DNA from 3 places in the Rhizobium bangladeshense genome. Region 2 is predicted to be linked to each of the others. Evidence: riboswitches for the same ligand, from Rfam matches in the RefSeq annotation. Region 2 holds a riboswitch; each other region holds the start of a gene.

What was found. A riboswitch is a leader RNA that binds a small molecule or an ion and turns the genes downstream of it on or off. The one in region 2 is predicted to bind thiamine pyrophosphate.
Region 1: linked by a shared signal. The riboswitch ahead of thiC (phosphomethylpyrimidine synthase ThiC) and the one ahead of J2J98_RS19670 (ABC transporter permease) in region 2 are both predicted to bind thiamine pyrophosphate.
Region 3: linked by a shared signal. The riboswitch ahead of thiM (hydroxyethylthiazole kinase) and the one ahead of J2J98_RS19670 (ABC transporter permease) in region 2 are both predicted to bind thiamine pyrophosphate.

What each region holds. Positions count from the first base shown of each region.
Region 1 covers NZ_CP071617.1:152,638-162,704, reverse strand. The annotation lists gene J2J98_RS29915 (dipeptide ABC transporter ATP-binding protein) at 1-682, opposite strand, end outside; gene J2J98_RS29910 (ABC transporter permease) at 679-1,530, opposite strand; gene J2J98_RS29905 (ABC transporter permease) at 1,527-2,465, opposite strand; gene J2J98_RS29900 (proline iminopeptidase-family hydrolase) at 2,517-3,407, opposite strand; gene J2J98_RS29895 (helix-turn-helix transcriptional regulator) at 3,538-4,326, shown strand; gene J2J98_RS29890 (proline iminopeptidase-family hydrolase) at 4,396-5,298, shown strand; gene J2J98_RS29885 (acetamidase/formamidase family protein) at 5,314-6,228, opposite strand; TPP riboswitch at 6,515-6,646, shown strand; gene thiC (phosphomethylpyrimidine synthase ThiC) at 6,741-8,573, shown strand; gene thiO (glycine oxidase ThiO) at 8,576-9,562, shown strand; gene thiS (sulfur carrier protein ThiS) at 9,559-9,756, shown strand; gene J2J98_RS29865 (thiazole synthase) at 9,758-10,067, shown strand, end outside.
Region 2 covers NZ_CP071612.1:4,078,507-4,088,573, reverse strand. The annotation lists gene J2J98_RS19695 (F0F1 ATP synthase subunit epsilon) at 1-288, shown strand, start outside; gene J2J98_RS19690 (sugar transferase) at 817-1,554, opposite strand; gene J2J98_RS19685 (acyltransferase family protein) at 1,723-2,943, opposite strand; gene J2J98_RS19680 (ABC transporter substrate-binding protein) at 3,032-4,042, opposite strand; partial or broken gene J2J98_RS19675 (ABC transporter ATP-binding protein) at 4,110-4,921, opposite strand; gene J2J98_RS19670 (ABC transporter permease) at 4,918-5,724, opposite strand; TPP riboswitch at 5,885-5,998, opposite strand; gene soxR (redox-sensitive transcriptional activator SoxR) at 6,323-6,793, shown strand; gene J2J98_RS19660 (SDR family NAD(P)-dependent oxidoreductase) at 6,918-7,688, shown strand; gene J2J98_RS19655 (ArsR/SmtB family transcription factor) at 7,792-8,133, shown strand; gene J2J98_RS19650 (LysR family transcriptional regulator) at 8,212-9,105, shown strand; gene J2J98_RS19645 (formate dehydrogenase subunit gamma) at 9,240-9,719, shown strand; gene J2J98_RS19640 (formate dehydrogenase beta subunit) at 9,716-10,067, shown strand, end outside.
Region 3 covers NZ_CP071614.1:331,094-341,160, forward strand. The annotation lists gene J2J98_RS25450 (glycoside hydrolase family 3 N-terminal domain-containing protein) at 1-147, opposite strand, end outside; gene J2J98_RS25455 (GNAT family N-acetyltransferase) at 172-651, opposite strand; gene thiD (bifunctional hydroxymethylpyrimidine kinase/phosphomethylpyrimidine kinase) at 869-1,678, opposite strand; gene thiE (thiamine phosphate synthase) at 1,675-2,310, opposite strand; gene thiM (hydroxyethylthiazole kinase) at 2,307-3,110, opposite strand; TPP riboswitch at 3,156-3,252, opposite strand; gene J2J98_RS25475 (DUF1349 domain-containing protein) at 3,375-3,959, opposite strand; gene J2J98_RS25480 (ABC transporter substrate-binding protein) at 4,189-5,715, shown strand; gene J2J98_RS25485 (ABC transporter permease) at 5,799-6,740, shown strand; gene J2J98_RS25490 (ABC transporter permease) at 6,740-7,609, shown strand; gene J2J98_RS25495 (RidA family protein) at 7,663-8,175, shown strand; gene J2J98_RS25500 (aminotransferase class V-fold PLP-dependent enzyme) at 8,311-9,507, shown strand; gene J2J98_RS25505 (ABC transporter ATP-binding protein) at 9,542-10,067, shown strand, end outside.

The DNA of each region.
Region 1 (10,067 bases), on a different replicon from region 2:
CAATGCGGTCGCAGGTCTGGGCGACGATGCCGAGATCGTGGGTGATGAGAATGATCGATAGGTCGCGCCGGTCGCGAATATCGATCAGCAGCCGCAGGATCTGCGCCTGGATCGTGACGTCAAGCGCCGTTGTCGGCTCGTCGGCGATCAGGATCTTCGGGTTGCAGGACAGGGCGACACCGATCATTGCCCGCTGGCGCATGCCGCCGGAAAACTCATGCGGATAGCTGTCGTACTGGCGGCCGGGGTCGGGAAAGCCGACCTGCGCGAGAATCTCCACTGCCGCGGCACGGGCCTCGCGGGCGCCAAGGCCCTGATGGTAGCGGATGCCCTCGGCGATCTGGTCGCCGACGCGCATGACCGGATCGAGATGGCTGGTCGGGTTCTGGAAGATCATGCCGATCTCGCCGCCGCGCACCTTCAGCATCTCGGCGTCGTCGATCCGCGTCAGGTCGCGCCCCTCGAGCAACACGGAACCGCTTTCGATCTTCAGCAGCGAGGAGGGCAGCAGACGCACCAGCGAGCGACAGAACAGGCTCTTTCCCGAGCCGCTCTCGCCGACGAGGCCAAGAATTTCACCGCGGCCGAGGTCGAGCGAAACAGCATCGAGCAGCGTGCGCGGACCGGAATCGAGATGCGCCCTGACGGTAAGATCGCGAACGGAGAGCACCGAGCCGCTCATTCATGCACCCCCAGCAATTCGCCGAGCGCATCGCCCAGCATGCTGAAGCCGAAGGCCAGGCAGACGATGGAGAGGCCGGGAAACAGCGTGATCCACCAGGCCGTAGTGATGAAGCTCTGTCCTTCCGCGACCATGACGCCCCATTCGGCGATCGGCGGCTGAACGCCGAGGCCGAGATAGCTGACGGCAGCGCCGCTGAGCAGCACCAGCGTCGCATCGGACATGGAAAAGACGATCGAGCCGGCGATGGCGTTCGGGAGCAGGTGACGGAACATGATGCGCGAACGGCTGAAGCCGAGGCTGACGGCGGCGACAGCGTAATCGCTGCCCTTCAGCACCAGCATCTGCGCCCGGATCAGCCGCGCATAGGAAACCCAGCCGACCAGCGCCATGGCGATATAGAAACTGCCGAGGCCGGGGCCGAGGATGGCGATTATCGAAAGCATCAGCACGAGGAACGGGAAGGCGAGGATGATATCGACGAGGCGCATGAACAGCGCGTCGACGATCCCGCCGAAGAAGCCGGCAATGGTGCCGACCGTCGTGCCGATGAGGAAGGGGAAGACGACACCGATCAGCGCCATCTGCAGATCGATGCGCGCACCCCAGATGACGCGGGAGAGGATGTCACGGCCGAAATTGTCGGTGCCGAAAGGATGCATCAGCGATGGCGCCTGCAGGCGCACCTCGGCATTCTGCATGATGGGGTCATAGGGCGCGATAAGAGGTGCGGCGACCGCCAGCATGATGAAGAACAGCAGCACGCCGGCGCCGACGGCAAGCATCGGCCGCTGGCCGAGGAAGCGGCGCCGGCGAGGGGAGGCGGGTGCGGTCGCCTCGATGCTCATAGCTTCACCCTCGGATCGACGGCCACGGTGACGATGTCGGCGATGAAATTGATCAGCACGGTGGCGCAGGCAAAGACCATGGCCACGCCCTGCACCACCATATAGTCGCGCGAGAAGATCGCCCTGACGAGGAGCTGCCCCATGCCGGGCAGCGCAAAGACGCTCTCGACCACAACCGTGCCGCCGATCAGCCAGCCGATGTTGACGGCAAGCAGGTTGATCGTCGGCACCAGCGAATTCGGCAGCACATGCCGCCAGAAGACGATGCCCTCGGGCATGCCGCGGGCGCGCGCCGCCGTGGCGACATCCGATTTCAGCGCCTCGATCATTGCCGCCCGCAGGCTTCGCGTCAAAACAGTCGAGAGCGACAACGCCACCGTCAGGCTTGGCAGCACGAGATGTGAAAGCTTGTCGCCGATGGTCGCGCCGTAGCCCGAAACCGGCAGCAGGCCGAGCTCGACGCTGAAGAGGATGATCAGCATCAGCCCCAGCCAGAAGGGCGGAAAACCGATGCCGAGAGTCGAGACGATGCGCACCGCATGGTCCGGCGCTCGGCCTGCATTGCGTGCGGCGATCGCCGCCATCGGCACCGCGATCAGGACCGAGAGCACGAGGCTGGCGGCCACGAGCGCGAGCGTCGGTTCGATGCGGGTCGCGATCAGCTTCAGCACGTCGATCTTGTAGAGGATAGACTTGCCCATTTCGCCATCGGCGAGGTTCTTAAGAAAATAGACATATTGCAGCCACATCGGCTGATCGAGACCGTACTGGGCACGGATGCTCGCAAGTGCTTGCGGCGTTGCACGCGTGCCGAGGATATTGCGTGCGGGATCGCCGGGGATCAGGCGGACCAAGATGAAGGTGATGATACTGATGCCGAAAAGTACGGGCAGAAACTGCAGCGGTCGCGTCAGAACGAACTTATAGCGGTGCATGACGGCGATCGCCCCTCTGTCTTCGTGGGATTTGAGCCGCTTTCACTTGCATCAGGATGCCTTGTGCCGGTCAAGAAAGCCTAGAAGCGCCGGATAATAGTCCTGCGGGTTCTCATAAAATGGCATGTGGCTGGCATTGGCAAATACCTTGAGCTCGGCATTCGGCAGCGCGAGCTTCATCCTCAGCGCGCAGGCAGGCGTCAGCTCGTCATGCTCTCCCGTGGTGATGAGCACGGGCAAGGTCAGCCGCGGCAGATCGGGGATACGGTTCCAGTCCCTGAGATTGCCTATGTAGAGAAATTCGTTCGGGCCCTGCATCGTCGCGTAAGGCGCCATGTTCCAGTCGTCGAGCGAGCGGCGCACCGGCGCCGGCCATTCGGCCAGGCGGCAGACATGGCGGTAGTTGAGGATGGTGACGGCGGCGAGATATTCCGGATGATCATAAGTCCCCTGCGCCTCATGCTTCTGCATCATCGAGACTGTTTCCGGACCAAGCGCTGCCCGCAGCCGTTCCAGTTCCGAGATCAGATGCGGCATGTCGGCGACGGTATCTTCGAGGATCAGCGTCTTCAGATTTTCGGGATAGGTCAGAGCATAGTCTATCGCGAGCCACCCGCCCCAGGAATGGCCGAGCATGTGGACCTTGCCGAGCCCGAGCGTCTTGCGCACGGTTTCCGTCTCTTCGACATAGCGGCTGATCGTCCAGAGCGAGAGATCGTCCGGCCGGTCGGAAGCGCCGGTGCCGAGCTGGTCGAAGGCGACGACGCGGTAGCCTTTGTCGATCAGGCAGGAATGGGCCTCGCGCAAGTAATCACATGGCAGGCCGGGACCGCCGTTCAGGCAGAACACCGTCTCGTCGCCGATCCCGAAGCTATAGGCGACGACGCGATAGCCATCCACATCGACCTCGAATCGCGCGTCCGGCTGCATTTCACGCCACATTGATTACTCCAGCAGAAAATTTCCCTTGCTCAATATTTGGGCATGGCTAATTTTTTACCGGAAAACGCGCTCCATGCCAGCTATAAGAAGTGATAGGGTAGCGCGGTGCATGCCAACCGGGGAACTGCCCATGCTTGATGATATTGGAACGATCAGACAGCAATTTACGGCGCATGAAACGCTGGACGGCCGGATCGACGAGGCCTTCGAGGCAATGAAGCAGCTCGGCTTCGAGGCCCTCATCTATGATTATACGCCGGTGCCCTATGATATTGACGGCGCGATCATGATTCCGTCGCTGCTGAAGCTCAGGAACATCGCCGACGACATGCACGACTACTGGTTCGATCGCGGTTATTTCCGCATCGACCCGGTCCAGCAGGTGGCGCTACGCAGCAGCGCGCCCTTCTTCTGGAATTACGACACTGATGCCGACACGCTGATCAATCGCTTTATGAGCGACGACACCGCGCCGGTGACCCGCTATCTCCGCGAACGCGACATGTCGACCGGCGTGACCGTGCCGGTGCATATGCCGGGGGGCGATTATGCCACGGTCACCGGCATCCGTTTCCGCGGGGGCCGCGATTTCGAACGGCATGCGTTGAGCGCTATCGCCGACTTCAATCTGCTTGCCCATATCTTTCATGAGACCGCTTATTCGCTTTTCGACACACGGGCGAGGACCGTCGGCACCATCCGCCTGACCGAGCGGGAGCGCGAATGCCTGCGCCATTCTGCGGAAGGCTATTCCGCCAAGGAAATCTCGCGCATCATCGGCCGCTCCGTTCCCACCGTGGTCATGCATCTCAACGCGGCGGCCAAGAAGCTCGGCGCCCGCAATCGTACGCAGGCCGTCGTGCGCGCGACCCATTACCGCCTTCTCGAAGAGCGTGAACGGTCATTGCCCAACCTATAACTTGTGATAGCTGCCTTCGCCGCCGCCGCCGCGTTATGGTCTCCAAACTTCCGAGAAATGGAGATGCCGGTGGCCGAAGTCGCGACAAGTGAAGCCTATCTGCCCTTTCGCGATTATCGCACCTGGTACCGCGTGACCGGCTCCCTGAAAAGCGACAAGCTGCCTCTCGTCGTTGCGCATGGAGGGCCCGGCTGCACGCATGATTACGTCGATTCCTTCAAGGACATCGCCGCCCTCGACGGCCGGCCGGTCATCCATTACGACCAGCTCGGCAACGGCAATTCCACCCGCCTTCCTGACAAGGGCCCGGATTTCTGGACGGTCGGTCTCTTCCTCGAAGAGCTGGACGAACTGCTGGCCCACCTCGGCATCCAGCATCGTTACGCCTTTCTGGGCCAGTCCTGGGGCGGCATGCTCGGCGCCGAACATGCGGTGCGCCGGCCGCAGGGTTTGAAAGCCCTGGTTATCGCCAATTCGCCGGCCAACATGCACACCTGGGTTGCCGAGGCCAACCGGCTGCGGCAGGAATTGCCGAAGGAGGTGCAGGACACGCTGCTGAAGCACGAACACGCCGGAAGCCTCACCGATCCGGACTATATCGCCGCCTCCCGCGTCTTCTATGATCGCCATGTCTGCCGCGTGGCGCCATGGCCGCCCGAGGTGGCGCGCACCTTTGCCATCATGGACGAAGACAACACCGTCTATCGCAACATGAACGGCCCGACGGAATTCCACGTCATCGGAACGATGAAGGATTGGACGATCGAAGACCGGCTCGATCGCATCGAAGCACCGACGCTGCTGATCTCGGGCAAATATGACGAGGCGACGCCCCTGGTCGTCAGGCCCTATCTCGATCGCGTCCCCGGCTGCGAGTGGGTGCTCTTCGAAAATTCCAGCCATATGCCGCATGTCGAGGAAAGGCCGCTGTGCATGGCGACCGTTTCCCGCTTCCTGTCGCGGCACGACTGAAGCATGGACCGGTCGTCACGATCGGCCGGCCAGCCATTTCTTCGCGACCCGGCAAGCCATCGTATAGGCCGGATCGAAGACGTTGCCGACATCGTAACGCACTACCTGGCCCAGCAGATGGCTTGCAGCCGTCCTGTCCAGACCATAATCGGACGCCAGCCAGTTCAGCATTTCACTCGTCGCATGCTGAAGCGCCTGATCGAGGGGCCGGGCATTGCCGATCGTGAAGATGTCTTCAGCGGTTTCTCCGCGCGGCCAGACCAGCCCAGACTTCTTTTCCACCGTCAGCCGCACCGTGACCTCGAAACTGGTCTCGATGCCGGTGCCGACAATCTCGCCATCTCCCTGCACGGCATGGCAGTCGCCCAAAAAGAACAGGGCGCCCGGCGCCGATATTGGGAAGCGAACCGTGGTGCCGGGGCCGAACAGGCGATAGTCCATGTTGCCGCCATATTCGCCACTGGTCGCGGTCGATATCGCCTGGGCGAGGGCGGGCGCGACCCCGAAACAGCCGATCATCGGCGCGAGGGGCAGAACGAAATTCTCGAGACCCGCGACCGGCTCCGACAGCCGGACGGTCAATGCTTCGCGGTCGATGGTCCAGAGAGCGGTATCGCGCGGCGGAAGGCCGCGAACCGTTTCAGGGTCGACAACATTGGCCGCGACGATGCTTCGGGTAAAACCAGTGCCCCTGGTTGGCGTCATGCTGATGATATCTACCTTCAGCGCATCACCGGCCTCCGCACCCTCCACGAAAATTGGGCCGTTCATCGGGTTCGGACCAGATGCCCGCCTGATGCCGTCCTTGTCATAGCCGATGGCGTCGAGCGTTTCCGTGACCACGGTATCGCCACTCGCGATACGGAGCGCCACCGGCAGGGAACCGATGACATTATGGAAGATCGTCGGAATGAAGCGATGCGTGGTCATGAGAATCCCGTTTGTTCAACGTACCGGCTGCTGCTGAATGCCCGCAGAGAACTCAACACTAGACCAGAGATCTCGGGGTGCCAATCCTGCCTGGCACGGGGCCTCCATCAACCTCCGCAGCGAAGCGCGCGGCTGGGCCCCGCACTGCTATGCTCATGAAACGCCAGAGGGATTTCCCTTCAGGCTGCCTCCTTCTTTTTCCATCGTGGTCAAATTCAAACCATTGCACCGGAACGGATAAGGAGAGGCCTTCTTGACATCGGGGCCGCTCCGGTCTTTGATGCCGCGCATTCACCAGGGGTGTCCCGGCAAGGGGCTGAGATTCTGCTGAACAATACGGCTTTGCCGATTGTGGCGCAGTGACCCGTTGAACCTGATCCAGTTCATACTGGCGTAGGGACGGTGCGGACGCTGCGGCTGTCAGGCGGATTTCGCTTTGTCGCTTGAGGCGTCTTTCCATCATTCCAACACTGGAACTGGGTCTCCAAACGTCAAACCTTGGAGCCTCACCCATGAATATTGCCGCACCCAAGCTTACTCCCGTGGTCACCACCGGCCCGCTTCCGGCCTCGAGCAAGGTCGTAAAGCCCGGAACACTCTATCCGGATCTTCGCGTGCCTATGCGGGAAATCAGCCTTCACCCGACCTCGGGCGAACCACCGGTCACGGTCTACGATTCCTCCGGTCCCTATACTGACCCGCAACATACGGTCTCGATCGACGCCGGGCTGCCGCGTTTGCGCGAAAACTGGATCAAGGCGCGTGGCGATGTCGAAGCCTATGAAGGCCGGCTGGTGAAGCCTGAAGACAATGGTTTTGCCGCAGGCGAGCGGCTGACGCCGGAATTCCCCATTCGCAACACACCGCTCAAGGCAAAGACGGGCCGCGCCGTCACCCAGCTCGCCTATGCGCGTGCCGGCATCGTCACGCCGGAAATGGAGTTCATCGCGATCCGCGAAAACCTCGGCCGGCAGGCCGCGAAGGAGGCGCTGACCCGCGACGGCGAGAGCTTTGGTGCTGATATTCCCGATTTCGTCACGCCCGAATTCGTCCGGCGGGAAGTCGCGGCGGGCCGGGCGATCATTCCGGCCAACATCAACCACCCAGAGTCCGAACCGATGATCATCGGCCGTAATTTCCTGGTGAAGATCAATGCCAATATCGGCAACTCGGCCGTCACCTCGTCGATGGCGGAGGAGGTGGAAAAGATGGTCTGGGCGATCCGCTGGGGCGCCGACACGGTGATGGACCTTTCCACCGGCCGCAACATTCACAATATCCGGGAATGGATCATTCGCAATTCGCCGGTTCCGATCGGAACGGTGCCGCTCTATCAGGCGCTTGAAAAGGTGAACGGCATTGCCGAGGATCTCAGCTGGGAGGTCTATCGCGATACGCTGATCGAACAGGCCGAGCAGGGCGTCGACTATTTCACCATTCATGCGGGCGTGCGGCTTGCCTATATCCCGCTCACCGTCAATCGTGTCACCGGCATCGTCTCACGCGGCGGCTCTATCATGGCCAAGTGGTGTCTGCATCATCACAAGGAGAGCTTTCTCTACGAGCATTTCGAGGAAATCTGCGAGATCTGCCGCGCCTACGACGTCTCCTTCTCGCTTGGAGACGGCCTTCGCCCTGGCTCGATCGCCGATGCCAATGACGCAGCGCAATTTGCCGAGCTCGAAACCCTCGGCGAACTGACCAAAATCGCCTGGGCCAGGGATTGCCAGGTGATGATCGAAGGTCCCGGCCACGTGCCGATGCACAAGATCAAGGAGAATATGGATAAGCAGCTCAAGGTTTGCGGCGAGGCTCCCTTCTATACGCTCGGACCCCTGACCACCGACATCGCACCTGGCTATGATCATATTACCTCCGGCATCGGAGCCGCGATGATCGGGTGGTTCGGCACAGCCATGCTCTGCTACGTCACGCCGAAGGAGCATCTGGGGCTGCCGGATCGCAGCGACGTCAAGACCGGCGTCATCACCTACAAGATCGCCGCTCATGCCGCCGATCTTGCCAAGGGCCATCCGGCCGCCCGCATCCGCGACGACGCGCTGTCGCGGGCACGCTTCGAATTCCGCTGGGAAGACCAGTTCAACCTGTCTCTGGATCCGGAAACGGCGCGTTCCTTCCATGACGAGACTTTGCCGAAGGAGGCGCACAAGGTGGCGCATTTCTGCTCGATGTGCGGCCCGAAATTCTGTTCCATGCGTATTTCCCACGACATTCGCGCCGAAGCCCAGAAAGAAGGACTGGAAGCCATGGCCGCCAGGTATCGCGACGGCGGCGACCTCTACATGCCCGTCGCCGAGGCCGCGAAACCGCCTTCCGGAGAATGACGATGCGCATCCTCGTCAAGGGGGCCGGCGTTGCCGGCCTCACCGTTGCGTGGCAGCTCTATCGGCACGGCTTCCGCGTCAGCGTCGCTGAGCAAGCCGACCGGGTCGGCGCCGGCGCTTCCGGCTTTGCCGGCGGCATGCTTGCTCCATGGTGCGAAAGGGAAAGCGCGGAGGAGCCGGTACTGGCGCTCGGTCGTCTTGCCGCCGATTGGTGGGGGGCAGCGCTGCCCGGCCTTGTCAATCGCCGGGGGACACTTGTCGTGGCGGCCGGGCGCGATGCCGGCGAACTCGACCGCTTTTGCCGCCGGACAAGCGGATGGGAGTGGCTGGACGAGCAGGCGATCGCAGCCCTTGAACCTGATCTCGCCGGCCGCTTCCGCAGGGCATTGTTCTTTCGGCAGGAAGCGCATCTCGATCCGCGGCAGGCGCTCTCGGGGCTCGCCGCCGGACTTGAGGAAGCCCGCATGCATCTCACATTCGGGGTCACGGGTGACCCCGACCTTGCCCATTACGATCGTGTGATCGACTGCACCGGGGCCGCCCAGATCGGCCGCCTGCCCGAATTGCGCGGCGTTCGCGGAGAGATGCTGTGCGTCGAAACGAGCGAGGTGAATCTCTCCCGTCCCGTCCGTCTGCTGCATCCGCGCCACCCGATCTATATCGTGCCGCGGCAGGGAAATCGCTTCATGATCGGGGCGACGATGATCGAAAGTGACGATGTCGGCCCGATTACCGCGCGTTCGCTGATGGAATTGCTGAATGCCGCCTATGCCCTCAATCCCGCCTTCGGCGAGGCACGGGTTACCGAAACCGGCGCGGGCGTGCGGCCAGCTTACCCCGACAATTTGCCGCGTGTGACGCAGGAGGGGCGCACCCTCCATGTCAATGGCCTCTACCGCCACGGCTTTCTGCTGGCGCCGGCCATTGCCGGCGAGGTGGCGCGGCTTCTTCTTGGAGAAGGCAACCAACCGGAAAGGAGGGCATCATGACCTTCATCATCAATGGCGAGGAACAGGAGGTCGCGGCCACGACCCTCGCAGATCTTCTTCTGGCTCTGGACTACGAAGGCGGATGGCTGGCGACCGCTGTCAACGGCGAGCTGGTGCACCGCGAGGATCGCGCCGATTTCAGGCTCGGCGAACGCGACCGCATCGAAATTCTCTCACCCATGCAAGGAGGCTGAGATGCTGAAACTTTATGATATCGAAGTCCGTTCCCGGCTGCTGCTCGGCACCGCCCGCTATCCGTCTCCAGCTGTCCTTGCAGAAGCGGTGAGGCGTTCGAAGACCGAGATCGTCACCGTGTCGCTTCGCCGCGAAGCCGTCGGCGGCAAAGCGGGCGGCGCCTTCTTCGACCTGATCGGCGAGCTTGGCGTGCGCGTGCTGCCGAATACAGCCGGATGCCACAGCGTGCAGGAGGCAGTGCTGACGGCGAAGATGGCGCGCGAGGTCTTCCGCACCGACTGGATCAAGCTCGAAGTGATCGGTCATCACG
Region 2 (10,067 bases):
CCTACAATGACGACGATCAAGCCGGGCGTGGTGAGCGTGCGTTCGGCTTCCGGCAAGAAGCAGGACTATGTGGTGTTCGGCGGTTTTGCCGATATTCTGCCGACGGGCTGCACATTGCTCGCCGAATCCGCCGTTCCGGTCGAGGAACTCCATAAGGACGAACTGACCCGCCGCATCGAAGCTGCCCGCAAGGAGCTCGAACATGCCGAGCTGCACGAGCACAAGTCGAAGCTGGAGCACTTCATCATGGAACTGACGCACCTTCGCGGCATCGTCCAGCAGGATTGATCAGACCGACAGCATCAATGAAAGGCGGCCTCGAGGGCCGCTTTTTTGTTTCTCCTGTCTTCCAGCGAAGGTCGAAGCGGCGTCGAGCAGGCGCTGCCGTGAAGAACATTTCCCAATTGCATCCCTCTTCCTGGCGACTCAGGATCAGTGATGCACCACCGCCCCCAGGGACCGCACATCTAGAGCTTTTCCTGGTTAGATCGAATCATTCTGTTAGCTCAAACGAGTCGAATGGTTGACCGGCCGGCGCGCGCCGTAGCGCAGCTCTACGGCCAGCCGGCCCGGTCGATCAGGCGAACCGTTTCAGCCAGCCTTCCCGCAGATGTGCCTGCAAATCTGCAAGCCGAATCGCCGGACGCACTTATCGCTTCGCCACGGAGTCGCGGTGCGGCCGGTGGGCCGGGCATGTCTGGTCAGCATCAAAGGCGATCGGCTCGGACGTACCATGGGGCATGCCCGTCGCCAATCGTCGCCTTTGCCCTGACGAAAACCTGCTCCGTCAGAATGCTTCCATCTAACCGAAAAGCTCTAGAAGCCGGTGCCGCCGCGTAGCTCGATGACCAGCGTCTTCAACAGGATCTTAAAGTCGAGCAGCAGGCTGAAATTTCTGACATAATAGATATCGCAGGCGATGCGGGCCCGGGCTTGCAATGGCCTTGCCGTTGGTCCGCGCCAGCCGCGTGTCTGCGCGAGGCCGGTGATGCCGGGGCGCATGATGTGTCGATGGTGGTAGTTCGGCACCAATTCTTCGTATAGCCTGCCGGCCGCGCGCATGTTGATGGCGTGGCAGCGTGGGCCGACCAAGGACATGTCGCCCTTGAGGACGTTCAGAAGCTGCGGCAGTTCGTCAATGTTGGTCCTACGGAGCAGAGCGCCGATGCCGGTCACCCGGCTGTCGCCCTTGATAGTCTGTTGAACGCCGCTCGGATCGCAAGCGTCCGTGTGCATCGAGCGAAACTTGAAGACGGTGATCTTCCGGCCGTTCAGGCCCCAGCGGATCTGACGGAAGAACACAGGACCGCCATCATCGAATTTGATGAAGAGAGCGATTGCCAGGAAAAGCGGGGCCAGCACGAGGAGAGCGCTCGCCGAGATGACGATGTCGATCAGCCGCTTTGCGGCCAGACGCAGAGCCGTCGTTCCTTCGACATCGAAAAAGCTGTCCGGCTGGCGAATGTTGGAGTTCGCTACAACCAGGGTCCTGGTTTTGTCTTGACGCTGAGACGGATCGAAGCGTGAACTCGTCTTCGAAGTAAAAGCATTCATTACTCAAGGCCCAAAAAGTTTAGATGCGATATTGAAGTGCAGCGAGACAGATACATGCTCGCGCATGGTTTGTCATCGTTATAAATAAGAAATCGGTAATCATAAAGACGCCAAAAAAGGGAGTATTTCCCGTTAACCTTAACGCCTCTAGTTGAGGTGCAGTCGAAATTATACTTTGAAAGGAGTAGCCCGATCAGGTGGGCTTGATGTCAAGCGATTGCCGAAGTCGATCGCCGGCCGTTCCAACAGATAATAACTCAGGCTTGCCACCAGAAAGACGAGCGCGACCGTCAATCCGCAGGATTGCAGCCAACCGGTGACGACATTGGCCGAGGCGGCGCCGAACGAGTTGGGATCAAGTCTCTGAATCAATGTGAGGATAATCTCCTGCCAGATATAAATGCCGAAGGAGATCTTGGCGATGTAGCGGACGGGAGCGTTGTCGAGCAGCCTGCCAAGGTATTGGGAATGGCTGAGCGAAACGAGCGCCGTTGCGACTGCCAGCGGAAAGACGGGAAATCCGTAAGGGATGTCAAGCCAGCCATAACCTTCGGCCGAGCCGCCAGGCGATATCAGGAGGCGGAAACCGGCAGTCGCAAGGGCCAGGAGTGCCATTGCATCGAACCAGGAGGAGCGCCTTGCGGGCAACATGATTTCGATGCCGGCGGCAAGGGCGCCGAGCGCGAAAACGGCGAAGAAGCCGATCGGATTATACTTGGGCATCCATTCCTTCGCCCCACCCTGCAGGCCATATGCCCAGCCGCGGCCGATATCGTCGAGCGCAAAAAGGCTCAGAATCGCCAAATGGGCAAGGAGTACGACGACAATGACGCAGAGCCAGGCGAAGCGGGCGAGGAACGGGCGCTGCCGCAGCGGGGGCCAGCGAAACAGCAGGAGAAAGCAGGCCGGCAGGAGCACGTAGCTGGTCGCTTCGAAGGGAATGGACCAGAGCGGCCCATTAGCTTCGACAGGAAAGAGCGTGCGCCAATGCCACTGGCTCATGAACAGCAGTCCGGAGACGTAGCGGACGACGAGCTCCGGCGTCACCGGCAGGGCAAGCAGGGTCAGGCCGAGAACGAAGCCGACGCTGGCCGCGACCCAGAAGCCCGGAGCGATGCGCGCCGACCTGCGGATGGCGTAGTGCCTGAGGCTCGGCATGGCGCCGCCGGCGTCGAGCGCGCGCCAGAAGGGGCGGGCAAGCAGAAAGCCGCTGAGCACGAAGAAGATCGCGACGCCGAAATTGCCGAAGCGGAGGACATTTGCCGTCGTCGCCAGTTCGTCCGGAATTCTGCGCATATCCAGCCGGAGCGCGAGATGATGAGCAAGCACCAACAAGCAGGCCATCGCGCGCAGAAAGTCGGCTCCGGCCAGCCTGTCCTGTGATCGCATTTCGTTCCCCGCCCTGCCCGATTCGGCTCAAACCGTTCAAGCTCAAAGCATTGCCGCGGAAGGCCGCGTCGGCAAGACCGGAGCGGGATCAGCCGAGGAGTTCGTTCGTATAATAGGCGGAAAAGTCCGGCTTTTCCTTGAGAACGGTGCCATTCGCATCGACCAGGATGCCGTTCTCGACCAGGAAGCCGCCGATGGCCTCGGCCTTTGCCGGGTCAAGCGTGCCGATCACACCGGCCTCGGATCTCAGGAAATGGCCTTCGATCAACGCCTTCTGAGATGCTCTTACCAGTTCCGTGTTCATCAGAGCACCGTTACTTCCGGCAATCAGCAAGTCGCAGGCTTCGTCGGGATGGTCGATGGAGTAGACATAGCCTTGACGCGTCGCCTGGATGAAGGCGCGGGCGTGTTCTCGACTTGCCGAGAGATAGGCGTCGCTGGAAACGATGACCGTCGTCTGCTCGTCTGGAATGCCATAATCAGAATAGTGGAAGCGGCCGATCTTCCGGTTTTCCAGTTCGGCGGCGATGCCTTCCCAGGTGTAGATCTCCAGCGTGAAGTCAATCGAGCCATTGTCCAGCGCCTCATAGGCGGAGGTGCCGAGGGTGACGGTCTTGACGTCCCCCTTGCCGCCGTCATTGCGGATCATCGCCGAGACCAACGCGCTCTCCCAGGTGCCACCGAAGCCGCCATAGGTCTTGCCGTCGAGATCTCGAGGCCTCTTGATGTCGTCGCGCCCGCCCTTGAAGATCAGGCGTGCGGTTTCCGTCTGGACGACGCCGTAGACCATCTTCACGTCACCGCCGCCGGCACGCTGCGTTAGGGCCTCGATCTCGCTGCTGATGCCGAAGTCGGCAACTCCGTTCGACACCAGCGTGCCGGCGCTGGTGTCGGTAAAGGGTAGAATCTCGACATCGAGGCCGGCGGCCGCATAAAAGCCCTTCTCCTTGGCGACGTAAATGCCGATATGGTTCGTGTTGGGCGTCCAGTCGAGCGCGATGCGAACCTTTGCCGGCGCCGATTGAGCAAAGGCGGCGCGGCCGGCGAGGCTTGTTGCGATAGCGGCGAGAATCGTCTGTCGACGGGTGAGCAGCAGCATGGTGACCTCCTCAGGTCTCTAGAGATGATGCCGAAAATTGTGAGCGGTTTTCGGACGACATCAGGCTCTAACTCTTTAAATCAGAACAGGATTCAGATTTTAGGCCGACGGCCTAAAATCATCCTGTTCTAGCGGATGAAGCAGGGTTTGCAGGATTTCGGTCTCTATCGCCTGGGCCGCCGGCGAGCCGAGGTCGGCGATGCTTCTCGGGCGGGGCAGGGGAACGCGGAATTCGCGGATGACGCGCGCCGGACGGGCAGACAGCACGTAGATCCGATCGGAGAGAAAAACGGCCTCACGGACATCGTGGGTGATCAGCAGCGCCGTCCAGCGATGTTCGGTCCACATGCCTTGCAGCCACTCCTGGATCTGCGTGCGGGTCAGCGCATCGAGCGCGCCGAAGGGCTCGTCGAGCAGAAGCATGTCCTGTTTCTGGATGACGGTGCGCAGCAGCGCAGCACGCTGGCGCATGCCGCCGGAAAGGGAGGCGGGGTAGTGATGTTCGAAGCTGGCGAGGCCGAACCGATCGAAGAGCGGCGCAACAGCGGCGCGGGCGGCCCGCCGGCTCATGCCCTTCACTTCCAGCCCGAGGGCGGCATTGTCGATGATCCGGCGCCAGGGCATCAGCGCATCGCGTTGCGGCATGAAGGCAAAGGAATGTGGCGTCTCTTCCAATGCCGCACCATTAAAAAACATGTTGCCGGAATCGGGCCGCAGCGCCTGCGTCAGCAGTCTCAGAACGGTCGATTTTCCGGAACCGGATGGGCCGACGATCGAGACGAACTCGCCGTTTGCGACAGCGAGCGAAATGTCGCCCAAAACCTTCATGCCGTCGAAGGACTTCGAGATGTTGCGCAGCTCAAGCATCTGACCGGTCATCGGCGTCGTTCCTGGGATGGCTGCCAGGGCATGACGAAACGCTGGATCAGCAACGTCAGCGCGAAGAGGCAGAGCGTCAACAGAGCGCTGACGATAACGGCGGCAAGCACCAGATCGGGACGGAAATTGTTCTTGGCGTTGAGGATATAGATGCCGAGGCCGCGCGCGGCACCGGCATATTCGGCGAAAATTGCGCCGACGACGGCATAGGTGATCGAGATCCTGAGGCCGGCGAAGAAATAGGGCAGCGAGGAGGGAAGCCGCGCCAGGCGGAAAATGCGCCAGCGGCTCGCTTTCATCGAGTTCAAGAGCTCGGCAATGTCACGGTCGGTCGCCTCATAGCCCTGAAGCAGAGCGACGAGCAGCGGGAAGAAGGTGACGAGCGCCACCAGCAATATTTTCGGCAAGAGGCCGAAACCGAACCACAGAACGACAAGAGGTGCGATCGCCACCAGCGGCAAGGTCTGGCTGGCGATGAAGATCGGCAGCAATGCGCGGCGCATGAAGGGCATGAAGTCCATCAGGATGGAAGAGACGAAGGCGAAGGCGAGTGACAGCGCGAAACCGCCGAGCGTGGCACCGAGCGTCGGCCAAGTGTTTGATATCAGTGCCTCTCGGTTCAGCCAGCCCTGGATAAGGATGCGCGAAGGTGCCGGCAGGATGGAAGGTTTTATGCCGGAAAGATCGACGTAAAGTTCCCATGCCGCGAGAAAGGCAAAGCCTGCGAGCAAGGCGGGCATCGCGCGATAGATGGCGAGGCGGAGCGTCGCAAGACGCGAATCCGATGGTCGTGGCGATGTCATCGGCGTTCGATTTCAGGCTTTCGTCGGGCCGTTCGTGGCAACTTGTCGACGGCATCGGTCTCGATGCGCGGCCGCACCCGCTTGAGGGCGATTGCCATGACGGTAGCGATAATGATGCAGGCGGAACTGCCGGACGTGGGGTAAAGTGACACTTGCGCGCCGGAAAACATTTGGACCTCGCTCCGCTGGCATTACCCAGATCAGCTTAGAAGGGTCCGGAGACTTGCACCTCGCATCTCAGCCCCGGCGACACGGAGCTCCCCTGTTATTGCAGCGAAAACTATCATTCGGGTCTTCCTGCCGCAACCGCAAAATTGCAAAGCAGTCCGTCTGGCCGGATGGGACCGCAGATAAAAAACACCCGGACGGAGGTCCTGTCCGGGTGTTTTCCGAGGTTCCGTACCTGCCGGGAACGGAACCCGAGCGCTCACCTCTCAGGCGGCTATTCGGCAGGGGTGATCGGTATGGCGGCAAGCGTCGATGTCGTCATTTCACCTGTATCGATCGACGGTCTCACCGTCGCTCTTGCCTGCGCCGCGGCTTCACGGCCGAGGGAGGAGGGGTTATAAAACCTCAACCAATGTTGAGGTCAATAGGAATGAATACGGTTTCTGCAACGCCGCTCGGAAGGCTTCTGACGGTCGGAGAAGTGGCGCAACGCAGTGGTCTTGCCGTATCGGCGCTGCATTTCTATGAGGCCAAGGGGCTGATCTCGAGTATCCGCACGCGCGGCAACCAGCGGCGCTACGGACGCGATGTGCTTCGCCGGCTCGGCATCATCAAGGTGGCGCAACGTGTCGGCATTCCGCTTTCGGAAATCCAGACGGCATTTGCCTCCCTGCCGCAGGGACGCACGCCGACAGTCGCCGACTGGCAGACGCTGTCGGCGCGCTGGAAGAATGAACTCGATGCGCGAATCAGGCAGTTCAGCCTGCTGCGAGACCGCCTGACCGGCTGCATCGGCTGCGGCTGCCTGTCGATCGAAAGCTGCCCTTTGCGCAATCCCTTCGATCGACTCGGCGAGGAAGGGCCGGGCGCGCGGCTGCTGGAGGCCGAAAACGAAGTATGAGCTTTCAGGGGAGAGCCCTAGCCTCTCGCGGAAAGATGATGCCTGCCTTTCTTTCGGCGGGCGCGCTCATATGTTAAGGGCGAATGGCGCAACAGGCGGCATTGTCCGCGAGGAGGACGGCTTCGTGTTCCATCCGAGACTATTCGAAAATCGCAATGTCGTCGTGACCGGCGCCGGGCGGGGCATCGGCCTCGAAGTGGCGCGGCAGTTTCTGGACTGCGGCGCGAAAGTGATCGTCCATACCGGTCGCAAACCCGAACGGGACCTGCCGGATTTTCTGCTGACGGCTGAATCGGAAAGGCGGGCGCTGCTGTTGCACGCCGATTTCACCGCCGTCGGCGGTGCTGCGCAATTTGCTGAAAATGCGCTCGCCTTTTTCGACAAGGTGCATGTGCTGGTCAACAACGCCGGCACCATGCTCGGCCGTTTTCCGGCTGCGACACTGACTGACGCAGATTATGAAACGATCGTCCGCTTGAACCAGACGTCGGTGGTGGCGCTGACGCGTGCGTTGCTGCCGGCATTGAAAGCCGCGCAAGGCGCTGCCATCGTCAACACCGTTTCAATTTCCGCGCTCACCGGCGGCAGTCCCGGTTCTTCGATTTATTCTGCCTCGAAAGCCTTCGTTTCAACCTATTCCAAGGCGCTTGCCCGCGAACTTGCGCCGGATGGCATCCGCGTCAATTGCGTCTCGCCCGGAACGATCGAGACGGATTTCCATGAGCGCTATTCCTCCCGCGAGAAGCTGGAGCAGACGAGAAAGTCCATTCCCTTGCAGCGGCTGGGCACAGCGGAGGATTGCGCTCCGGCCTATCTGTTCCTGGCGGCACCCTCCCTCTCCGGGTACATTACCGGCCAGGTCCTCGAGATCAACGGCGGCCAGCTTATCTGCTGATTTAGTTAGACCTTTTTTGACATTTCATCACTTTTGGCAAATTCGCGTGTGCGAATATGCTATTGTGCTGATCCGCCTTTTCGCTTCCCTTCCGAGATGTCGAATGCCATTGCCCAAACCCGTGCCGGGAATGTCCGGTCAGGAACTGCACAAACTCGCTGGAAGCGCCCGTGAGGCGAGCGATCTGCTGAAGGCGCTGGCACACCAGACCCGGCTTCTGATCCTCTGCATACTCGCCACCGAGGAGCGGACGGTCGGAGAAATCGAAAACATTCTCGGCATTCAGCAGGCGATGGTCTCGCAGCAGCTCGCGCGTTTGAGGCTCGAAGGCCTCGTCAATACGCGCCGTCAGGGCAGGCTGGTCTATTACAGTATCGGCAATGCCAGCGTGGCTGTCTTCCTAGAATCACTGTTCGATCTTTTTCCGGCTGCTGAAAACAATTAGTACGCGCTCTTGCGGAGCACGGTTGCTGCGTCGAAGATAGGCTGATCCGGATGGTTCCACGCCGGATCGGGAGACCGGATGATCGACAAGCTGGAATTTTTCATCGCCCTTGCCAACGAAAAGCACTTCGGCCGAGCCGCGGAGGAATGCGGGATATCCCAACCGACGCTCTCGGCCGCCATCAGGCAGCTTGAAGATCAGCTTGGTGTAATGCTGGTGCAGCGCGGCTCACGATTTCAAGGGCTGACGCCGGAGGGGCAGCGCGTGCTTGAATGGGCGCGGCGCATCGTCGGCGATGCCCGCACCATGCGCGAGGAGATGCGCGCAGCGCGTCGCGGTCTTTCCGGCCACATTCGCCTCGCCGCCATTCCGACCGCGCTCGCCATGCTTTCGCGCATCACCACGCCCTTTCAGGAACGACATCCGGGAGTGACCTTCTCGATCGTCTCGCGAAACTCGCTGCAGGTGCTCAGCATGCTCGAAAATCTCGAAATCGACGCCGGCATCACCTATCTCGAAAACGAACCGCTTGGCCGCGTGACGACCGTGCCCCTTTATGCCGAGCGTTATAACCTCATCACGGCCGCAGGGAGCCCGCTGTCCGATCGCGACAAAGTGACCTGGCGGGAGGTCGGCGATCTTCGGCTTTGTCTATTGACTGCCGATATGCAAAACCGGCGCATCATCAATCGGCACCTGACGGAAGCAGGCGCCACTGTCCATCCGACTCTCGAATCCAATTCGATGATCGTGCTGTTCTCACATGTCAGGACCGGACGCTGGGCGAGCATCATGCCGCGGAATGTCGCCAAATCCTTTGGTTTTCCGGTTGAAATCCGGATGATTCCAATTGTCGAGCCGGAGGCCCACCATCTGGTCGGCCTCGTCGCACCCTATCGCGAGCCCTTCACCCCGCTCGTATCGGCCTTGTTGCACGAAGCGAGAGTGCTCGTGCAGGATGAGGAACTCTGATAGGAAAAACCTATTAATCCACAAGACAGCTTTATTGATCGTCATTGGCTTCCCTGAGATGCTGTCTCGGTGATGGCACTCGGCTGGGGGAGGTCGGCCATCCCGAAAGAGCAAGCCACTGGGAGGGCTGCCTGATGACCATTCATATCGCCGGAGGCGATATCGCAGCGCGTACGCGTACCATCGTCGCGGACCTTCGCTTCCTTGAGGGGCCGCTGCTTCCCATTCTGCACGAGGTTCAGCGAGAATTCGGTTATGTGCCGCAGGAAGCTGTGCCTGTGATCGCGGAGGAGCTGAACCTCTCACGCGCCGAAGTGCACGGGGTGATGACATTCTATCACGACTATCGCGACCATCCCGCCGGCCGGCATGTGCTGAAGCTGTGTCGCGCCGAGGCTTGTCAGTCGATGGGCGGCGACGCGCTGGCTGAACGCGTCAAGACGTTGCTCGGGATCGATTTTCATCAGACGACCCCCGACGGCGCCGTAACGCTGGAGCCGGTCTACTGTCTCGGCCTCTGCGCCTGCGCCCCGTCGGCGATGCTCGACGGCGAGGTTTATGGCCGGGTAGACGGTCAGATGGCGGCGGAGCTCGTTGCGGAGGCACGTCGATGACAGTCAAGATTTATGTTCCGCGCGATGCCGCTGCGCTGGCGCTCGGAGCCGAAAAGGTGGCAAAGGCGATTGCCCAGGAGATCGCCGCCCGCGGCCTCGATGCAGAGATCGTGCGCAACGGCTCGCGCGGAATGTTCTGGCTGGAACCACTTGTCGAAGTTGAAGTCGCCGGCAAGCGCATCGGCTACGGGCCGGTGAAGGCAAGAGATGTGCCTGCCCTGCTTGATGCGGAAATGCTGAACGGGGGCGATCATCCGCTCTGTCTCGGGGAGGTTGAAGACCTCCCGTTCCTCAAGGAACAGACCCGCCTGACCTTCGCCCGTTGTGGCATCATCGATCCCCTTTCGC
Region 3 (10,067 bases), on a different replicon from region 2:
CAGCCGCTTCGTCTGCTCCGGCTCGCGCTGATTGCGCCGCCCGACGAAGAGGCCGAGCGGGTTGGTGTCGCGAAACAGCGCGAATTCGTCATCCGAAATGGCAGGGTTCGGGAGGCCGACGAATAGGGCGAGCGGGGTTGAGGACAATTCTGGTGCTCCAATATCAGCTGGTCATTTCGGCGCGCTTCGCAGCATGCCTTCGTAAATGCCCGTATCGGGGGCAGGGATGGCGATCGCGCCTGCGGTGCTCGCGTAGAAATCGATGGGGCCGGCATCGCCGATGAAGGCATAGGCATGGCCGAGCGCCTTCATGGTCTGGAGGCACGCGGAAAACAGCGCGAGGCCGATCCCTTTGCCGCGTGCTTCCGGATCGACGCCGGTCGGGCCGAAGAAGCCGCGGGCCGTCGTGTCATAGCAGGCAAAGCCGAGCAGCTTGCCACCTTCGACTGATATCAGACAGGCGACGGGCTGGCGGGAAAAAGCGACGGAAACCTCGCTCGCCCAATTCTCGCTGAATTGTTCGCGAACCCAGTTGACGACGAGGTGCAGTTCCGGAGGAAGAGCCGGACGGATGGAAGCGCCGACGACGTCAGCCCGCTTTTTCAGTTCCGCGAGCCTGTTTGAATATAAGCTCACAAGCAGGTCTGGCACCTGTCTATCCTCCCGAGTTCCGTTATTGCGGAATATATCCCCTTTTAATGTCATAGACTTCGCCATCTCGGAGGGCTTGTCAACAGGGATTTTCGGATGCGGCGCGGCGGCGCCTGCGATTCTCGTTGCGGCTTCGACGTGAGGTATGGGTCCAATGCAAAACGGCCCGGGAGAGCCGGGCCGTTTTGCATTTGGATCTGTTCGCCGACGCCAGCGCCTATTCGCCCTCTTTCCAAAGCGCGTGGAAATGCTGGACCGGACCGTGCCCGGAGCCCACGCTGAGCTTTCCGGCGGCTGCGACCGCGCCGGCGAGATAATCCTTCGCGATGGCAACGGCCTCTGGCGCCGAGGCGCCTTTGGCGAGTTCGGCGGCCAGTGCGCTGGAGAGCGTGCAGCCGGTGCCGTGGGTATTCTTGGTCGGTACACGTCGGGCCTCGAACCAGTGCAGGCCGTCGGCAATTGAAAGCACGTCGGGGCTTTCCTCACCGTCGAGGTGTCCGCCCTTGACCAGCACGGCGGCCGGACCGAGGGCGCGCAATCGCTCTGCCTGGGCGGCCATCTCCTCGCGATTGGTCGCAACCGGCTGGTGCAGCAGGGCGGCGGCTTCAGGTAGGTTCGGGGTGAGAAGCGTGGCCAACGGCAGCAGCCGCCGGGTCAGCACGTCGACCGCGTCAGGCTCAAGCAGGGTGGCACCGCCCTTGGCGATCATCACCGGGTCGAGGACGATGGGAATGCCGCGCCGGTCAGCAAGGGCTGCGGCGACGGCCTCGGCGATGGCGGCATTGGCGATCATGCCGATCTTGACGGCGTCGACGCGCACATCGGCAAAGACGGCATCGATCTGGTCGGCGACGAATTGCGGCGGCACCAGATGCACGCCGGTCACACCCTGCGTGTTCTGCGCCGTCAGCGCGGTCAGCACAGCCATGCCGTAGACGCCGCGGGCGGAAAAGGCCTTGAGGTCGGCCTGGATGCCGGCGCCGCCGGATGGATCGGAGCCGGCGATGGAGAGAACGTTGCGGATCATGGGCGGACCTTTCGGATTTCTGCGGCGATGCGGCGCGTGGCCGCCTCGGGGTCTGGCGTGCCCGCGATGGCGGAGACGACGGCAAGTCCTCTGGCGCCGGCGGCAAATACCTCGGCCACGTGGCTCGCCTTGAGGCCGCCGATGGCGACCGACGGCACCGGCGAGGCCTTCACCAGCCTTGCAAGACCGTCAAAGCCGATTGGCTGTTTGTGGTCGGCCTTGGTCGGGGTCGCAAAGACCGGTCCGACGCCGGTATAATCAACGAGACCGGGATCGACGGCGCTAGCAAGCGGCGCTGTCTCGACCGAGAGGCCGAGGATCATGTCGGGACCGATCATAGTCCGTGCCGTGCGCGCATCCATGTCCTCCTGGCCGATATGCAGGCCGTCGGCACCTATGGCGACCGCTGCCTCGACATCGTCATTGACGATAAGCAGCGCGCCGGTTCCCGCAAGCGCTTGTTTCAAGGCTCGGCCGGTCTCGATCATTCTGGGCGTGCCCGCATGTTTGTCGCGCAGCTGCACCATCGTCGCGCCGCCGGCAACGGCAAGGCGCGCGGTCTCGATCATGCCGATCGCGGCGCAGAGATCGGAATCGAGAACGAGATAGAGCGAAAGGTCGAAGCGCTTCATGCAACCGATACCCTTGCCCTGGCATCGAGCGTTTCGGCGTCGATCGCAGCCAGCGCATCGAGGAAGCGCCAGGAGAAGGAGCCCGGGCCGGCGGCACCCAGCGCCGCATCTTCGCCGGCAACGGCGAAGGTCGCAAGCGCGGCGACAGTCGCGCCGAAGATATCCTCGGGCGCGGTCGCGGCGAAGGCGCCGACGAGGCAGGTAAGCGAGCAACCGAGCGCGGTGACCTGCGGCATCAGGGCCGACCCACCCTGAATGCGCACGGCCCTTTCACCATCGGTGACGAAATCGACCGCACCGGTGACGGCAACGACGGCTTGCTGCCGCTCCGCCAGCCGCCGTGCCGAATCCTCCGCCTGTTCGACCGGGTCGCGGCTGTCGACGCCCTGGCCGCGGCTCTCTCCGCCAGCAAGCGCGATGATCTCGGACGCGTTGCCGCGGATGATCGTCGGCTTGAGCGCCAGGAGATCGGCGACCGCTGCGCGGCGGAAGGCCGTCGCGTAATGCGCGACTGGATCGAGCACCCATGGTTTGCCGGCTGCGTTGGCGGCCTTCGCCGCCGTCTGCATGCCGTCGATCCATTGCGTCGACAGCGTGCCGATGTTGATGGTCAATGCATTCGCGATACCGGCGAATTCACCGGCTTCTTCAGCGGCATGCACCATGGCGGGCGAAGCACCCGACGCAAGCAGAACATTGGCCGCGATGTTCATGGCGACATAATTGGTGATGCACTGGACGAGCGGCGGCTTTTCGCGCATCGCCTTCAGCATGGTTCCCGACGTGAACTTTCTTTGCATGGCGCCCCTTTCAGGCGGGGGCGGGCGCGGGGCGCGCCTCTCACGGCGGGTTCCCGAGCGACTCCCTCCGCCGGCATTATCCGGTTCAGGTTCGAAGGGTTCTTCTCAGCCCGTCTGTCGACGAACGCCCCTGTCTCTCAATCGTGCTCTTTTCGCAGAGAAGGGCGCGGCTGTCACTCCGAAAATGACAATTCGGGTATAGTGGCTACCCTTGGGCGTGGATGTTACTGCGGTGCTTCGGAGCGCAATCCTGACGAAATCCCCCTAACTCAAATCATGAAGACCCGTCGTGATCGCGGCCGCGATCGAAAACTCCGAAAACCGCACCGTCAGCCCCCTGCGCTCCGGCGTGCAGGCTGTCGGCCCCACCTCGTAACGGTCTGCAGCCGGGAAGGGCGCTAACCGCAGCAACGCCCAGAAGCGCCCATTGCGTGAAGCCTGGATTCGCATCGCTCCGTTTGCGACGGTGACGCGGATGTGGAAATCCTCCAGTTCCTTGAAGGGCTGCGATACCGACCAGTCGGATCTGCCGTCGGTAACGACGGTGCTGAGGAAGGCTTCGCCGTCGGTGAATTCGACGCCTGTCTTCAACCAGCGGCTCTCGTCGAGGCGCACCATCAGGCCGGCCTGGTCGTAGAGGGTGCGGAACTCGCCCTGGACGCGGATCTGTGCGGTGAAGCTGTCGCCGGTGGGAAAGGCGAGGAAGTGGCCGGTGTCGCGGGTGAAGCCGTAATAGGTCTCGCGCCAGAAATCGGTCTTTTCGTCCGTTGTGATCGTCAGGCCGGTTTCGTCGGCGTGCCAGCTGGCCGGTTCGTTCAGCCATTGTCCCTGGTTGAAGTCGATGCTCATTCGATCCTCCCTTTGTTGAAGTCCTGACGCTGCCGATTCTCCATGTTCGTATCATGCGCGACCTTCGCGCAGGCAGCCAGTCTCGGCCGGCGATGTTGTGCTCTCTCAGGCATTTCAGCCTCCGCCGCAGACATAATCCGCGGCTTCGGCTTGACACGATAGTTCCAGCTTCTATTCTGTTACAAAAAGATGAATTACATAATTGTGGAACTAAATCGGGAGCTCTTACATGAAAACGCTTGTCGCATTCCTTCTCGGCACCGCGCTCGTCGCCCTGCCTTCGACCCTCTCTGCCCAGGAAAAGGGCGGCGTCATCAATGTCGCGACGATCGGCGAGCCGCCGACGCTTGATCCGATGTCGTCGACGGCCGATCTCGTCGGCATCGTCACGCAGCATATTTTCGAAACGCTCTATACCTTCGACAAGAGCTGGAACGTCACGCCGCTGCTGGCCGAGAGCCTGCCTGAGATCAGCGCCGACGGCAAAACCTATACGATCAAACTCAGAACCGGCATCAAGTTCCACGACAATACAGACATGACGTCGGAGGATGTCGTCGCCTCCCTTAACCGCTGGATGAAGATCGCCTCGCGCGGCAAGCAGGTGGCCGGCTTCATCGACAAGGTCACCGCCGCCGATCCGGCGACCGTGACGATCACGCTGAAGCAGCCCTATGCGCCGCTGACCTCGCTGCTGGCCTTCAACAATTCGGCGGCAATCATCATCCCGTCGGAAAAGCAGGACGAACCGATGAAGGAATTCATCGGCACTGGCCCCTATATGCTGAAAGAGCGCAAGGCAGATCAGTATATTCAGCTCGTCCGCTTCGACGGGTATGTCCCGCGCAGCGGCGAGAGCGATGGTTATGGTGGCGCCCGTCATCAATATCTCGATGAAATCCGCTTCGTACCGGTGCCGGACCCGAACACCCGCGTCGAGGCCGCTATCTCCGGCCAGTATGATTATGTCGACTCGATCCCGGTCGAATCCTACGACAAGCTGAAGGCATCGACCGCCTCGCAGCCGGTCATGCTGAAGCCCTTCGGTTATCCAGTCTTCGTCTTCAACACGAAGGAGGGTGTTGCCGGGAATGTCGAGGTCCGCAAGGCGATCCGCCAGGCGCTCAGCATGGAAGACATGCTGGCGGCGGCTTTCGGCAGCAAGGATTTTTATGCGCTCGACGGCGCCATCTACCCCAAGACCTTTGCCTGGTCGACGGATACCGGCGTCGAGGGCGCCTATAATGTCTCTGATCCGGAAGGGGCGGCTGCGGCCGCCAAGAAGGCCGGCTACAATGGCGAGCCGATCCGCATTCTGACCAGCCGCCAATACGAGTTCCACTACAAGATGGCGCAGGTCGCCGCCGAATATCTGAAGCTTGCCGGCTTCACCGTCGATATGCAGGTGGTGGACTGGGCGACGCTGACGCAGCGCCGCACCGACCCGAAGCTCTGGGATATCTATATCACCCACAGCCCCTTCCTGCCGGAGCCGGCGCTCATCGGCTCGCTCTCGACCAGCTCGCCCGGCTGGTGGGATACGCCGGCCCGCAAAGCGGCCGTCGATGCCTTTACCTCCGAGGTCGATCCGAAGAAACGCGTGGCGCTCTGGGCCGATGTCCAGAACGCGGTTTATACAGACGCGCCCTTCATGAAGATCGGCGATTTCAACGCCGTCTCGGCGAAGTCGGTTAAGCTCGAAGGGGTCGATCCAGCTCCGTGGCCGTATTTCTGGAACGCTTCGATCAAGAAGTAAGCATCACCGCCGGTGCCGGTCCTTCGCGACCGGTACCGGTCATCTTTTCTGCCGCATCTGTAAGGGCTTGAAGGCCGGCATTCATGATACGCTACATCCTCCAGCGCCTGTTCGGCATGGTCGTCGTGATGTTTCTGGTCGTCACGATCGTCTTCGTCATCGTGCGCGTGACGCCGGGAGATCCGGCCGCCGTAATGCTCGGGCCGGATGCGACGCCGCAGGATATTGCCGATCTGAGAAGCCGGCTCGGCCTCGATCAATCGCTCGGGCTGCAATATGTCTATTATATCGGCCAGCTGCTGAGGGGCGATCTCGGCCAGTCGATCTTCCTCAATATGCCGGTCACATCGGCGCTCATCGACCGGGCCGAGCCGACCTTCTTCCTGACGCTGTTTTCGCTTGCGATCGCCAGCATCATCGCCCTGCCGATCGGCATCTATGCCGCCTATCGGCGCGGTTCCTTCATTGATCAGGCGGCAACGACGCTCGCCATGTTCGCCGCCAGCATTCCGAGCTTCTGGCTCGGCCTCATCCTGATGCAGTTCTTCGCCGTCAGGCTCAATCTCTTCCCGGTCTCCGGCTATGGCGGCCCGGGCTCGACCTTCATCGACCGGATGTATCACCTGACGCTGCCGGCCTTTGCGCTTGGCATCGTCTCTTCTGCGCTCATCCTGCGCTTCACCCGCGCCTCTATGCTCGATGTGCTCGGCGACGATTATATCCGCACGGCCCGCGCCAAGGGGCTGATCGAGCGCAAGGTCATCCTCAAGCACGCGCTGAAGAACGCGCTGATCCCGATCCTGACGGTGCTCGGCCTGACGGCAGCGGTGCTGATCTCGGGCGCCGTCGTCACCGAGACTGTCTTCGGTCTGCCGGGTGTCGGCAATCTCGTCGTTTCGGCGGTTTTGCGCCGCGACTATCCCGTCATCCAGGGCGCGCTGCTGGTCATCGCCGCGCTCTATGTGCTGATCAATTTTGCGATCGACATGCTCTACCTGCTGGTCGATCCGAGGGTGCGCTACTGATGGCCGATATCGCAATCAAACCCGTCGAAAGCGAAGGCAGCAAGTTCGTCCGCCGCCTGATGAAGCGCAGGACGGTGGCCTTCGGCCTGCTGATCCTGGCGATCTTCGTGCTACTGGCGGTCTTCGCGCCTGTGGTCGCGCCCTATTCGCCCTCCAAGCTTTCCATCGTCAACCGGCTGAAGCCGCCGAGCGGCACCTTCTTCTTCGGCACCGACGAGTTCGGCCGCGACGTCTTCTCGCGGACGATTTTCGCCGGCCGGCTGTCGCTGCTCGTCGGGGCCGCCGTCGTGACCTTGTCGGCCGCCATCGGCGTCACCCTCGGCCTGCTCGCCGGATTTTTCCAGAAGCTCGATACGCCGATCGCCCGGCTGATCGACGCGATGATGGCGTTTCCGGATATCCTGCTGGCGATTGCCCTCGTCGCCGCCCTCGGCCCGTCCTTGACGACCGTCATCATCGCGCTGTCGATCGTCTATGCACCGCGCCTTGCCCGTGTCGTCCGTGCATCGACGCTTGTTATTCGCGAGCTGCCCTATGTCGAGGCGGCGAGGGCGCTCGGCATTTCAACCTTCCACATCATGACGCGGCACGTCTTGCGCAATCTGCTGTCGCCGATCCTGGTGCAGGCTACTTTCCTCTTTGCCAGCGCGATGCTGGCCGAAGCCGGTCTCTCTTTCCTCGGCCTCGGAGTCAGCCCAGAAATCCCGACCTGGGGAACGATGATCGCCGCCGGTCGCCAATATATCGGCCAGGCCGACTGGATGACGCTTTTTCCCGGCGTCGCCATAGTCCTCTCGGTGCTGTCGCTGCAGATGGTCGGCGACGGCCTGAGGGACATGCTCGACCCAAGGCTTCGCAAGGACCTTTAATCCGCCGACCTCTCAGTCGGCTTAATCCGGAATTCGCCAAATCGAAAATTCGCATGACAGGAGTTTGCGTGAATCAGTTTCCCACTGCCGCCGGCAAGGTCGAGAACTCGCCTTATCATCGGTTAGCCGCCCTCGGCATTGCGCTGCCGCCACCGCCGCCGCCGATCGCCAATTTCGTGACGCATGTGGTGGAAGGCAACATGCTCTATCTCTCAGGCCAGGGACCGCGCGAGGCCGATGGCTTTCTGCATGCCGGCAAGGTCGGCGGCGGAGTCGGTGTCGAGGAGGCCTACCGGCATGCGCGGCTGACCGGCATCAACCTGCTTGCCGTCATGCATGAGGCGCTTGGCGATCTCTCCCGCGTCAAACGAGTGGTCAAGCTGCTCGGCATGGTCAATGCCGTGCCTGAGTTCGAGGACCATCCGAGCGTCATCAACGGCTGCTCGGATCTGTTGATCGCCGTCTTCGGAGCGGCCGGCGAACATGCCCGCTCGGCGGTCGGCTTCGGCTCGCTGCCCGGCAACATCACCGTCGAGATCGAGGCCATCGTCGCCTTGCATGGCTGACGAGGTGTTTTCATGTTTAGAGTGGTCTTCGGATGAGCTTTTTCTATTTCAATCCGCATCTTTCGCCCGGCGTCTCGACACTACCGGATGACCGCGCCATGTTCTGCCCTTCGCCCCAGACTTCCGGAGAACTTCATGCCCGATGATATCAGACCTTCGCTCGGCCTTCGCCCCGTCATCAATGTCTCCGGCACGATGACCAGCCTCGGCGCCTCGATCGTCGTTCCGGAGGCGATCGCCGCGATGACGGCGATCCTGCCGCACTTCGTCGAGATCAACGACCTGCAGCGCAAGGCAAGCAGCGTCATCGCCCGGGTGACCGGCGGCGATGCCGGCTTCGTCACCGCCTCCTGCTCGGCCGGCATTTCGCTTGCCGTCGCCGGCGCGATCACCGGCGACAATCTGCTGGCGATCGAGAGGCTGCCGGATGCCGTGCCCGAGAAGAACGAGGTGCTGGTGCAGATGGGCCATGTGGTGAGCTACGGTGCGCCGGTCGACCAGGCGATCCGGCTTGCCGGCGGGAAGGTGGTGCTTGTGGGACAGGCGACCTCGACACACCGTTTCCACATGGAAAGAGCGATCACCGACAAGACCGCCGCTGCCGTCTATGTCATCTCCCATCATGTCGTCGATTATGGTCTTCTGAACCTCAAGGAATTTGTCGAGATCGCCCATGCCAGGGGCGTGCCCGTCATCGTCGATGCGGCCTCGGAATACGACCTCAGGATTTTCCTGGAGCAGGGGGCCGATATCGCCCTTTATTCCGGCCACAAATTCCTCGGCGGTCCGACCTCGGGCATCGTTGCCGGCAGCAAGGAGCTGGTGCGCCATGCCTTCCTACAGAATATGGGCATCGGCCGCGGCATGAAGGTCGGCAAGGAGAGCATTTTCGGGGTCATGGCGGCGCTGGAAGCCTGGGAAAGCCGCGACCATGCCGGGATCCGCGAACGTGAGACCAGCTATCTCAATCTCTGGAAGAAGACGCTCGACGGCCGTCCCGGCGTCACCGCGCTGATCGAGCCCGACCCGACCAACAACCCCCTCGACCGTCTTCGCCTGATCGTCGATCCGGAAGAGGCGCATATCACCGCCTGGGATCTGGCCGATGCGCTGGCGAGGGGCAGTCCGCCGATTATCGTGCGCGACCACGAAGTGGAGCATCGCTATTTCTATCTCGACCCGTGCAACCTGCATCCGGGCCAGGAGGTGATCGTCGCAAACCGTCTTGCTGAGGAGCTCGACAAGGCGCGCGCTTCCAACGAGATCATTGCAACTCCGATCGAAAACCGCAGCAGGCACCGCTTCGACGGATTGCTGCGCTGGCCGGATTGATCCGCCGTTCTCATCCGCCGCAAGAGGAGCCGACATGGCCAACGCCCAAGCCCAGCCGATCGACACATTGAGCCCCGTTCTTTCCGTCGACCGGCTGACCACGTCCTTCGTGGTCGACGGCGCCTGGAAGCCGGTCGTGCTCGACGTTTCCTTCACCGTCGCGCCCGGTGAGACCGTGGCGATCGTCGGCGAATCCGGCTCGGGCAAGAGCGTGACGTCGCTGTCGATCATGCGGCTGTTGCAGCCGGAGACGAGCCGCATCGAAGGCCGCGTCATGCTCGGCGGACGCGATCTGCTGGCCCTGCCGGAACATGCCATGCGGCAGGTGCGCGGCAATGAGGTGGCAATGATCTTCCAGGAGCCGATGACCTCGCTCAATCCGCTCTTCACCATCGGCGATCAGATCTCCGAAGCGCTGCTCTGCCACTCCGATATGAGCCGGGCCGACGCCAGGGCTGAAACGATCAGGGTGCTGGAGAAGGTCCGCATCCCCTCGGCCGCCTCCCGCTTCGACGAATATCCGCATCGTTTTTCCGGCGGCATGCGCCAGCGGGTGATGA